One region of the Paenarthrobacter aurescens genome, then DNA from elsewhere that is predicted to be linked to it. Evidence: predicted binding sites of a transcription regulator. Region 1 holds the regulator's gene; the other holds the start of a gene.

Region 1 (4,281 bases):
TCCATGCGCGCGGTTCGGGCAGCGGTCGGCGTGGCGCCGGTTTCGCTCATTGGGACGTCCTTATACACGGAGGGTGGGTTGGGTCTAGAACAAGTTTAGGCGTGCTGCGGCGCAGTGCCGTTCAACAGGGATTCCAGCGCTTCAAGGAAGGCCGTTGTTTCCTGCTCCGTGCCTGCGGTAACACGCAAATGACCGGGGATGCCGACGTCGCGGATCAGCACGCCGGCATCGAGCAGGCCTTGCCAAATCGCGTGAGGTTCCTCGAGCCCTCCAAAGAAGACGTAGTTGGAGTCCGAAGCTGCAGGCTTGAGGCCCATGCGCAGCAGCTCAGTGACTATGCGGTCCCGTTGGACCTTGATGTCTTCGACGTCGGCCATAAGGGCTTCACGGTGCGTCAGCGCCGCAAGTGCTGTTGCCTGGGTAACCGCAGAGAGGTGGTAGGGCAGACGCACCAACCTGATCGCGTCCGTAACTTCAGGAGCTGCAGCCATGTACCCGAGCCTGGCACCGGCCAGGGCAAAAGCCTTGCTCATTGTGCGCGAAACGATCAATCGCTCGCGGCCGGGCAGCAAGGTCAGGGCGCTGGGAGTATTGTCGTGTGCGAACTCGTGATAGGCCTCATCCACGATCACGATCGCTTGGCTGGCTTCCCCGGCTTCGTAGACTGCCTCGACGACGTCCAGCCCCAGTCCCGTGCCCGTGGGGTTGTTGGGCGAGCAGAGGAAAACAATGTTGGCCCCGGTTTCCCGGACCTGCGCAGCAGCCGAAGCTGCGTCCAGCCCATAGTCCTCAGCACGGACTCCCCGGACATACTCGGTGTCAGTGCCGCTGGCGAGCAGGGGGTACATGGAGTACGTGGGAGGGAAACCCAGGGCCTTGCGTCCCGGACCGCCAAATGCCTGGAGTATTTGCTGCAGGACTTCATTGGAACCGTTGGCAGCCCAGATGTTATCCGGAGAAAGTCCGTGGCCCAAGTACTCGGCAAGGGCTTGACGGAGTTCAGTGAACTCTCGATCCGGGTAACGGTTCAGTCCAGTAGCGGCAGCAGCAACAGCCTCGGTAATGGCGGCCTGCACATCAGCAGGGACGCCATGAGTGTTCTCGTTGACATTGAGCAGGATGGGGACATCAAGCTGCGGCGCGCCATAGGGGCTCAGTCCACGCAGGTTGGTCCGGAGGGGAAGTCGGTCAAGTCGCTCAAGCTGGTCACTCACCAACCCAGTTTAAGGGGCGGTCGGGACTGCCGACTAACTGTGACGCCCGGCCACAGATGCAACAGACCTGGGACTACCTAGTTTGCGGGGACGAAGAGTTGCTGGCCGGGCAGGATGCGGCCGCCGCGGAGGTCATTCAACTGGATGATCTCGGCGATGACATCCCGAGGATCCCGCTCAGGAGCTGCAGCACCAGCAATGCCCCACAGGGACTGCCCGGGCTGGACAGTGACCGTGACGGCCACAGGCGGACGCAACTGGGACTGTGAGTCCGCAGCCTTGGCCGGGGAGTTGATGAAACCGGCGAGACTCAGCAACGCCGCCACCAACAGCATGGCGGGGATGCCGAAGAAGACAAACCGACCACGCCGGGTCAGACGCAAGCGAGCGGGTGCCTGGGTAGTGCGGAATTCAGCGAACGTGATGACTGCGGACATGAGCTGAGCCCTTCTGAGCTATTGCCAGGCTCCGGAGTACCGGTGCTTGGCTGCCAATTCTTGGTGTTCCCCTCCCCCGACCCCCGATGTTCGAACGCTTTGTTCGAACATCGGGCTTCAGCATCAGGTTTATAGAACACATATTCGAACCTTGCTATGACATTTTTAGCACTTATCAACGAACGGTGTCGAGACTCGCTAGAACAAATGTTTGATAAACGCCTGTGCCTGCCCTACGTTTGAGTGAAGAAACAGCACTGTTTCAGTGGAACAGGAGGGTCCGACATTTTTTGCGGACCCAACAACCCCGGGCACTCATCGGGCTGAATGAAAGGCATTGGCGAACATGGCAGCGAAAGCCACAGGCGGCGGGGCACCCCTGCGGAGCCAACAGCCTCAAAAGAGTCCCAAAAGCCTGACTGTCCGGCAGAAGAAGATCCTGGAGACCATCCAGCGTTCGGTCAACGACAACGGCTACCCGCCCAGCATGCGTGAAATCGGCGACACCGTAGGCCTGGCAAGTTTGTCCAGCGTCACGCACCAGTTGTCACAGCTCGAGAAGCTCGGCTACCTCCGCAGAGATCCCAAGCGACCCCGCGCCATGGAAGTGCTGATGCCGTTGACCCTTGACGGCGGACCAATTCCCGGCGTGGAAGCCCCCACCACGCTGCGCAGTGCCGGTGGCCTGGCCGTGACGGAATTGGCAAGCGCCAGCGATACTGCCATGGTCCCTCTGGTGGGCCGCATTGCTGCCGGCGGTCCGATTCTGGCTGACCAGACGGTTGAAGACGTGCTTGCACTCCCTCGCCAACTTGTGGGGCATGGCGAACTGTTCATGCTGAAGGTAGCCGGCGATTCCATGATTGATGCCGCTATCTGTGACGGCGATTGGGTAGTGGTCCGGCGCCAGAACGATGCCATCAACGGCGACATCGTTGCCGCCCTGCTGGATGACGAAGCCACCGTCAAAACGTTCCGGCAGCGGGACGGGCACACATGGCTGCTTCCGCAGAACACACAGTACGAGCCCATCCTCGGAGATCAAGCCACCATCATGGGCAAGGTCGTTTCCGTGCTGCGCTCTCTCTAAGCACGCACGCTTCCTTGAGGAAACGCACACTCAAGGCTTCCCCGCAGACCCAGCGCCTCCCTAAGAGGCTTTGGTCGATCCCAGACGCTCCAAGACGCCACGCACTACTGTCCGGTCCGTCGTAGCCCAGAACGGCGGCAGGGCGGCACGCAGGAAGCCCCCATAGCGCTCTGTTGACAGCCGGGAATCCAGTACGGCTACAACCCCTTTGTCTCCTGTAGAGCGGATTAGCCGGCCTGCGCCTTGAGCCAATCGAATAGCAGCGTGGGTGGCTGACACGGCCATGAACCCGTTACCGCCCGATTGGGCCACTGCACGGGAACGGGCGGTCATCAGGGGATCATCAGGACGTGGGAAGGGGATGCGGTCAATGACCACCAGACGGCAGGAGCCACCCGGTACGTCGACGCCTTGCCATAGTGACATGGTTCCGAAGAGGCACGTGTCAGGTTCGTCCGCGAATTGCTTCACCAGGGCCGCCATGGTGGATTCGCCTTGGCAGAGGATATCCACGTCCAGCCGGAGCCGCATGGCATCGGCGGCTTCTTCGGCTGCACGCCGTGAAGAGAACAGGCAGAGCGCTCCGCCCCCGGAAGCGCGGATGAGGTCTTCCAATTCGTCCAGCGCCTCAGGCGAGGTACCGCGGCCTGGCTTGGGCAGGTGTTTTGCGACGTATAAGACCCCTTGTTTGGGGTAGTCAAAGGGCGATCCGACATCGATCCCGGTCCAGCTCGGTGCGCCTTCGCCAATCAGGCCCAGACCACCCGCGGCTGGCTCAAAGGCCGAGCCGATGGCCAGCGTGGCGGAGGTCAGCACTACGGTGTGTCCGGCAAAGAGTCCCTCACGGAGCCGCCCTGCGACGCTAAGAGGTGCAATGTTGATCAAAGCAGGTGCGGTCTCGTCCGGTGGCGAGTAGCCCTGCTGGGGGTCGAAGGTGCTGTTCCGCGAGAACCAGACCACTTCGCGGTTCTCCTTGGCGGCCAGCATCCGCTCGCACAGTTCCAGGATGAGCATGAGCCGTGAACGGGCGAGCTGGCGTCCTCCGTCAACGGCGTTGGAGGAATCGGTCTTCGAATCCGAGAGCGCCGCGCGTGTGGCGTCGCGCAATTGGTCCAGACAATCGAGCTGTTCGTCGTTGAGTCCGTTGGGCAACAAACCGTTGGGCACTCCGGCGATTGCCATGTCCAAGCTATCCGCAGCGGCGTTGAGGGCATCCACAGTGATGGCTGTGTGTTTGCGGGCACTGGATGCTGCCGCGTGGACCATGGCAACGGACAACTGCCCGGACACAGCTCCGGTCACCCTGTCCTGAAGCTCGTGGGCCTCATCAACCACAACGACGTCGTACTCGGGCAGAACGGCCAGGCCTTCGAAGGCGCTGACGGCCAGCATGGCATGGTTGGTGACCACGACGTCGGCCTCGCCCGCCCTTGAGCGGGCCAGCTCGCTGAAGCACTCTTCCGCCACGGGGCACTTCTGGGCACCCAGGCACTCCATGGACGTTACGGATACTTGCCGCCAGGCTCTGTCCGTCACGCCA
Region 2 (4,281 bases), 1.8 Mb from region 1:
TTCTAGGCGTGCTGTTTCCGCTTGTGCAGGCCGAGTTCTGTTGTGGGCGTCTTGGCTGATTCGCGGGCTGTCATGGCAGAGACGGCCGCGATTACGCAGATCACCGCGGTGAAGATGGAGATCTGGACCCATCCTCCCGGCTTGGTGCCACCGAGGGCCGTGACGATTGCCGGTGCGAAGCCGGCCATGAGGAAGCCCAGCTGGGTACCGATTGCCAAGCCGGAGAAGCGGACCTTGGTGCTGAACATTTCGCCGTAGAAGGACGGCCATACGGCGTTGGCTGCAGCGTAACCGAACGAGAAGAACACCACGGAGACCAGGAACATAAGCGGAACATTGCCGCCCTCGAGGGTCAGGAGGAACACCGGAGTCATGATCGCGCTGGAGAAGGCTCCGTAGATGAACACGGGCTTACGGCCGATCTTGTCCGAGAGCATGCCGAACAGTGGCTGGGTTCCCAAGGCAACAACGTTGGCCGCAACTACCAGCCAGAGTGTGATGGTGCTGTTGACGCCGGCAACATCCTGGGCGTACTTGATGGCCAGGGTACCAAAGACTGTGCTGACTGCGGCGATGAAGGCGCAGCACACCACGCGAAGGACATCGCGCCAGTGCAGCCTCAGGAGGTCGGCGACGGGGAGCTTGGAGATCTCGTTGTTCTTCTTGGCTTCCGCGAAGGCCGGGGGCTCGTGGAGGGTGCGGCGGATGAAGAATGCAACCAAAACCACCACGGCGCTGAGCCAGAACGGGATACGCCAGCCGATGCCGTATTTGATGTCATCGGGCAGTGCCACCACGGGAATGAACACCAGGGCTGCCAGGATTTGGCCACCTTGTGTGCCGGTGAGGGTCCAGGAGGTGAAGAAGGAGCGGCGGTTGTCCGGGGCGTGCTCCAGGGTCATGGAGGAGGCTCCGGCCTGCTCGCCGGCGGCGGAGAGTCCCTGGCACAACCGGGCAAGCACCAGAAGGATGGGGGCCCACCAGCCGATGGTCTTGAAGTCGGGGAGGCAGCCAATCACGAACGTGGCTGCACCCATGAGGACCAGCGTGAACATGAGGACTTTCTGGCGGCCGATGCGGTCTCCGAAGTGCCCCAGAATCACAGCACCCACGGGCCTGGCAACGTAAGCGAAGCCGAACGTCGCGAAGGACATGATGGCCGCGTTGGCATCGGCGGAAGGGAAGAAGACGTGGGGGAAGATCAGGGCCGCGGCAGAACCGAAGATAAAGAAGTCGTAGTACTCCACCGCGCTGCCCAGGAAGCTGGCAAGTGCGGCTTTCTTGGGGGTTCCGGCGGTGGTTTCAGTGCCTGGCGTCGCTGACGGCATTGTTTGGCTCATGGGGGTGTTCCTTCTGTGACGACGATGTCGCGGATCTGGCTTCTGTGGGAGACCCCAGCGAGGTGCGGCCGGTCGATCCCAACATAAGTAACCACATGGTGAGAGCTACTTGTGCAATACAGCAATACTGGCTGTGAGTGGGGTCACTTGTCAAGAGAAGTCGCCACTATCTAGAAATAGCTCTCACCATGTGAGAGCATCGAGATATGAGTGTGAAAGAGGACACAAAGACCGACATGGTCGGCAAGGCATTGAGCCTGTTGGTTTTATTGGGCAATGAACCCCGCGGGGCGAGTGCGGCGGATCTGGCAAGGAGTGCGAGCCTTCCCTTCAGCACCACCTACCGGCTACTGGGCTCGCTGACGCGTGACGGGTTTGTGGACTACGAGCCGGATGGGCGCCGGTATCACTTGGGCTTGCGTGTCTTCCAGCTGGGTCAGCGTGTCTCAAACCATCACGGGTTCGCGGCAACTGCGCTGCCTGTCCTCCAGCGCGTTACCGATCGTACGCATGAGGCCACCATCCTCTCTGTCCGCGACGGCAACCATCACCTCACGGTCAACAAGGTGGACGGGCCCAAGACCTTCCGCGTCACCAGCGACCCCGGCCATCTGGGCGCGCTGCACACCACGTCCGTAGGCAAGGCGATTGTGGCGTTCGAGGAGGAGATCGAGCGGAAGCGACTTCTCGAGGAGCTCCCCTTGGATCCGCTGACGGAGCACTCGATCACCGATCGCGACAAGTTCCGCGAAGAAATCGAGCAAGTGCGCCGGCAGGGGTATGCCGTCATGGATGAAGAGAACGAGGTGGGCATGCGCGCCGTCGCTGTGCCCGTCCTGAACTCCCAGGGCCACGCTTTCGCATCGCTCGCCACGGCGGTCCCCGTGTTCCGCATGAGCCTGGAGGAGTTGATTGCGCACGTGCCCACCCTGCAGGAAGCCGCAGCTGAACTCGCGGCCCGCCTGCCCCAGCGCTGACGCTCGTTGTGAGGCCCGATTTGCGCCCCAAAACCCCGGAATGCCGCGCAGAGCAGGCCCCGCAACGCAGCCCCCGCCCGTTGTGAGGCCCGATTTGCGCCCCAAAACCCCGGAATGCCGCGCAGAGCAGGCCCCACAACGCACCTTAAACCCAAGGCATGCCGCATAAATGTTCGCGATAAGAACAAGCGTGCGGAATATGAACACTTGTAGTAATCTAAATAACACCCGGACCGGCGGCGCCCTCAGAAAGCGCCCACGGTCCACGGTGCTGAAGTCAAAGGAGCTTTAGGATGAGCAACCGAGCCGAGTCCGTTCTGGTGGGCCTCATAGGCGAAGGCGTCATGCCCTCGCTCACGCCGCCCATGCATGAACGTGAAGCCGATGTGCAGGGCCTTCGCTTGCTGTACCGCCCCATCGACCTCCTGCAGCTGGCATTGCCGGCCACCGCCGTCGGGGATCTCCTCATCGCAGCCCAGCGCATGGGCTACAACGGCCTTAACATCACGCACCCGTGCAAACAGCTGGTACTGAAGCACCTTGATGAAATTTCCGACGACGCCGCGCGCCTGGGTGCCGTCAACACCGTCCTGATCCGGGACGATCGGCTGATAGGCCACAACACGGATTTCTCGGGTTTCGGCTCGGCGCTCGCCGACGGACTCCCCGGGGCGAAGCTGGACCGCGTGGTGCAGCTCGGTGCCGGCGGTGCCGGCTCGGCCGTTGCTTACGCGCTCCTCACCGCCGGCGTCAGCACGCTGGACCTGGTGGACATGGACCCTGCCCGTGCTGCGGAACGCGCTTCCGAGCTGGGCGCACTCTTCCCCGAAGCCACGGTCACCCCGCGCAGCACCACCGAGCTGAGCCACATCATGGACCTTGCTGACGGCCTGGTGCACTGCACCCCGGTAGGCATGGCCGCCCACCCCGGGCTTCCCCTGGACATTGACCTTCTGCAGCCCCGGCACTGGGTAGCGGACATCGTCTACCGGCCCATCGAAACGCAGCTGGTCCGCGAAGCGCGCGCCAAGGGCTGCGAGGTCCTGGACGGCGGCCGGATGGCAGTGGGTCAGGCTGCGGACGCCTTCCAGCTGATCACGGGACGCGAAGCTGACCGGGAGCGGATGCGGGCACACTTCCTGGAGCTGATTGCCAAAGAGGAAGAAGCCCCCCAGCTTGCAAAGGCGGGCAACTGATGCGCACCGGGATTGCCACGGTCTGCCTGTCCGGCACGCTGAAGGAGAAAATGCAGGCCTGCGCGATCGCGGGTTTTGACGGCATTGAGATCTTTGAGCAGGACCTCGTCACCTCACCGCTGAGCCCGGAGGAAGTCCGCAAAATGGCTGCGGATCTGGGTTTGGGCCTTGACCTTTACCAGCCGTTCCGCGATTTCGACGGCGTCACTCCGGATTTGCTGAAGGCCAACCTCAAGCGGGCCGAGGCCAAGTTCAAGCTGATGGAGCGCCTTGGCATGGACACCATCCTGGTGTGCTCCAACGTCGCGACGGCCACCATCGATGACGACGATCTCAGGGCCGGGCAGCTCGCGGAATTGGCAGAGTTGGCCGGGGCGCACGGCGTCAAGGTTGCCTACGAAGCCCTGGCGTGGGGCAAATACGTCAATGACTACGAGCACGCCTACCGCCTGGTTGAGATGGTGGACCACCCCAACCTCGGCACCTGCCTGGACTCCTTCCACATCCTGTCCCGCGACTGGGACACCGCACCGATCGAGCAGATCAACGCGGAGAAAATTTTCTTCGTCCAGGTTGCCGACGCCCCCAAACTCTCCATGGATGTGCTGTCCTGGAGCCGCCACTACCGGGTTTTCCCCGGTGAGGGACAGTTCGAGCTCGCCAAGTTCTTGGGACACGTTGTCCGCGCCGGGTACACGGGCCCGGTGTCGCTTGAGGTTTTCAACGACGTCTTCCGTCAGTCGGACACCGAGCGCACCGCCGTGGACG

What was found. Region 1 encodes LexA, which represses DNA repair genes until DNA is damaged. Its sites were predicted from a motif close to TCGAACANNTGTTCGA; they were not measured.
Region 2: a site for LexA is predicted at 2,479-2,494, ahead of ABI796_RS19565 (shikimate dehydrogenase). Genes of this name have one in related genera too.

What each region holds. Positions count from the first base shown of each region.
Region 1 is NZ_CP157456.1:1,619,944-1,624,224, reverse strand. It holds gene hisB (imidazoleglycerol-phosphate dehydratase HisB) at 1-50, opposite strand, end outside; gene ABI796_RS07555 (histidinol-phosphate transaminase) at 96-1,214, opposite strand; gene ABI796_RS07550 (LysM peptidoglycan-binding domain-containing protein) at 1,292-1,651, opposite strand; gene lexA (transcriptional repressor LexA) at 1,998-2,741, shown strand; gene ABI796_RS07540 (ATP-dependent DNA helicase) at 2,802-4,281, opposite strand, start outside.
Region 2 is NZ_CP157456.1:4,205,071-4,209,351, reverse strand. It holds gene ABI796_RS19575 (MFS transporter) at 3-1,340, opposite strand; gene ABI796_RS19570 (IclR family transcriptional regulator) at 1,547-2,317, shown strand; gene ABI796_RS19565 (shikimate dehydrogenase) at 2,611-3,513, shown strand; gene ABI796_RS19560 (bifunctional sugar phosphate isomerase/epimerase/4-hydroxyphenylpyruvate dioxygenase family protein) at 3,513-4,281, shown strand, end outside.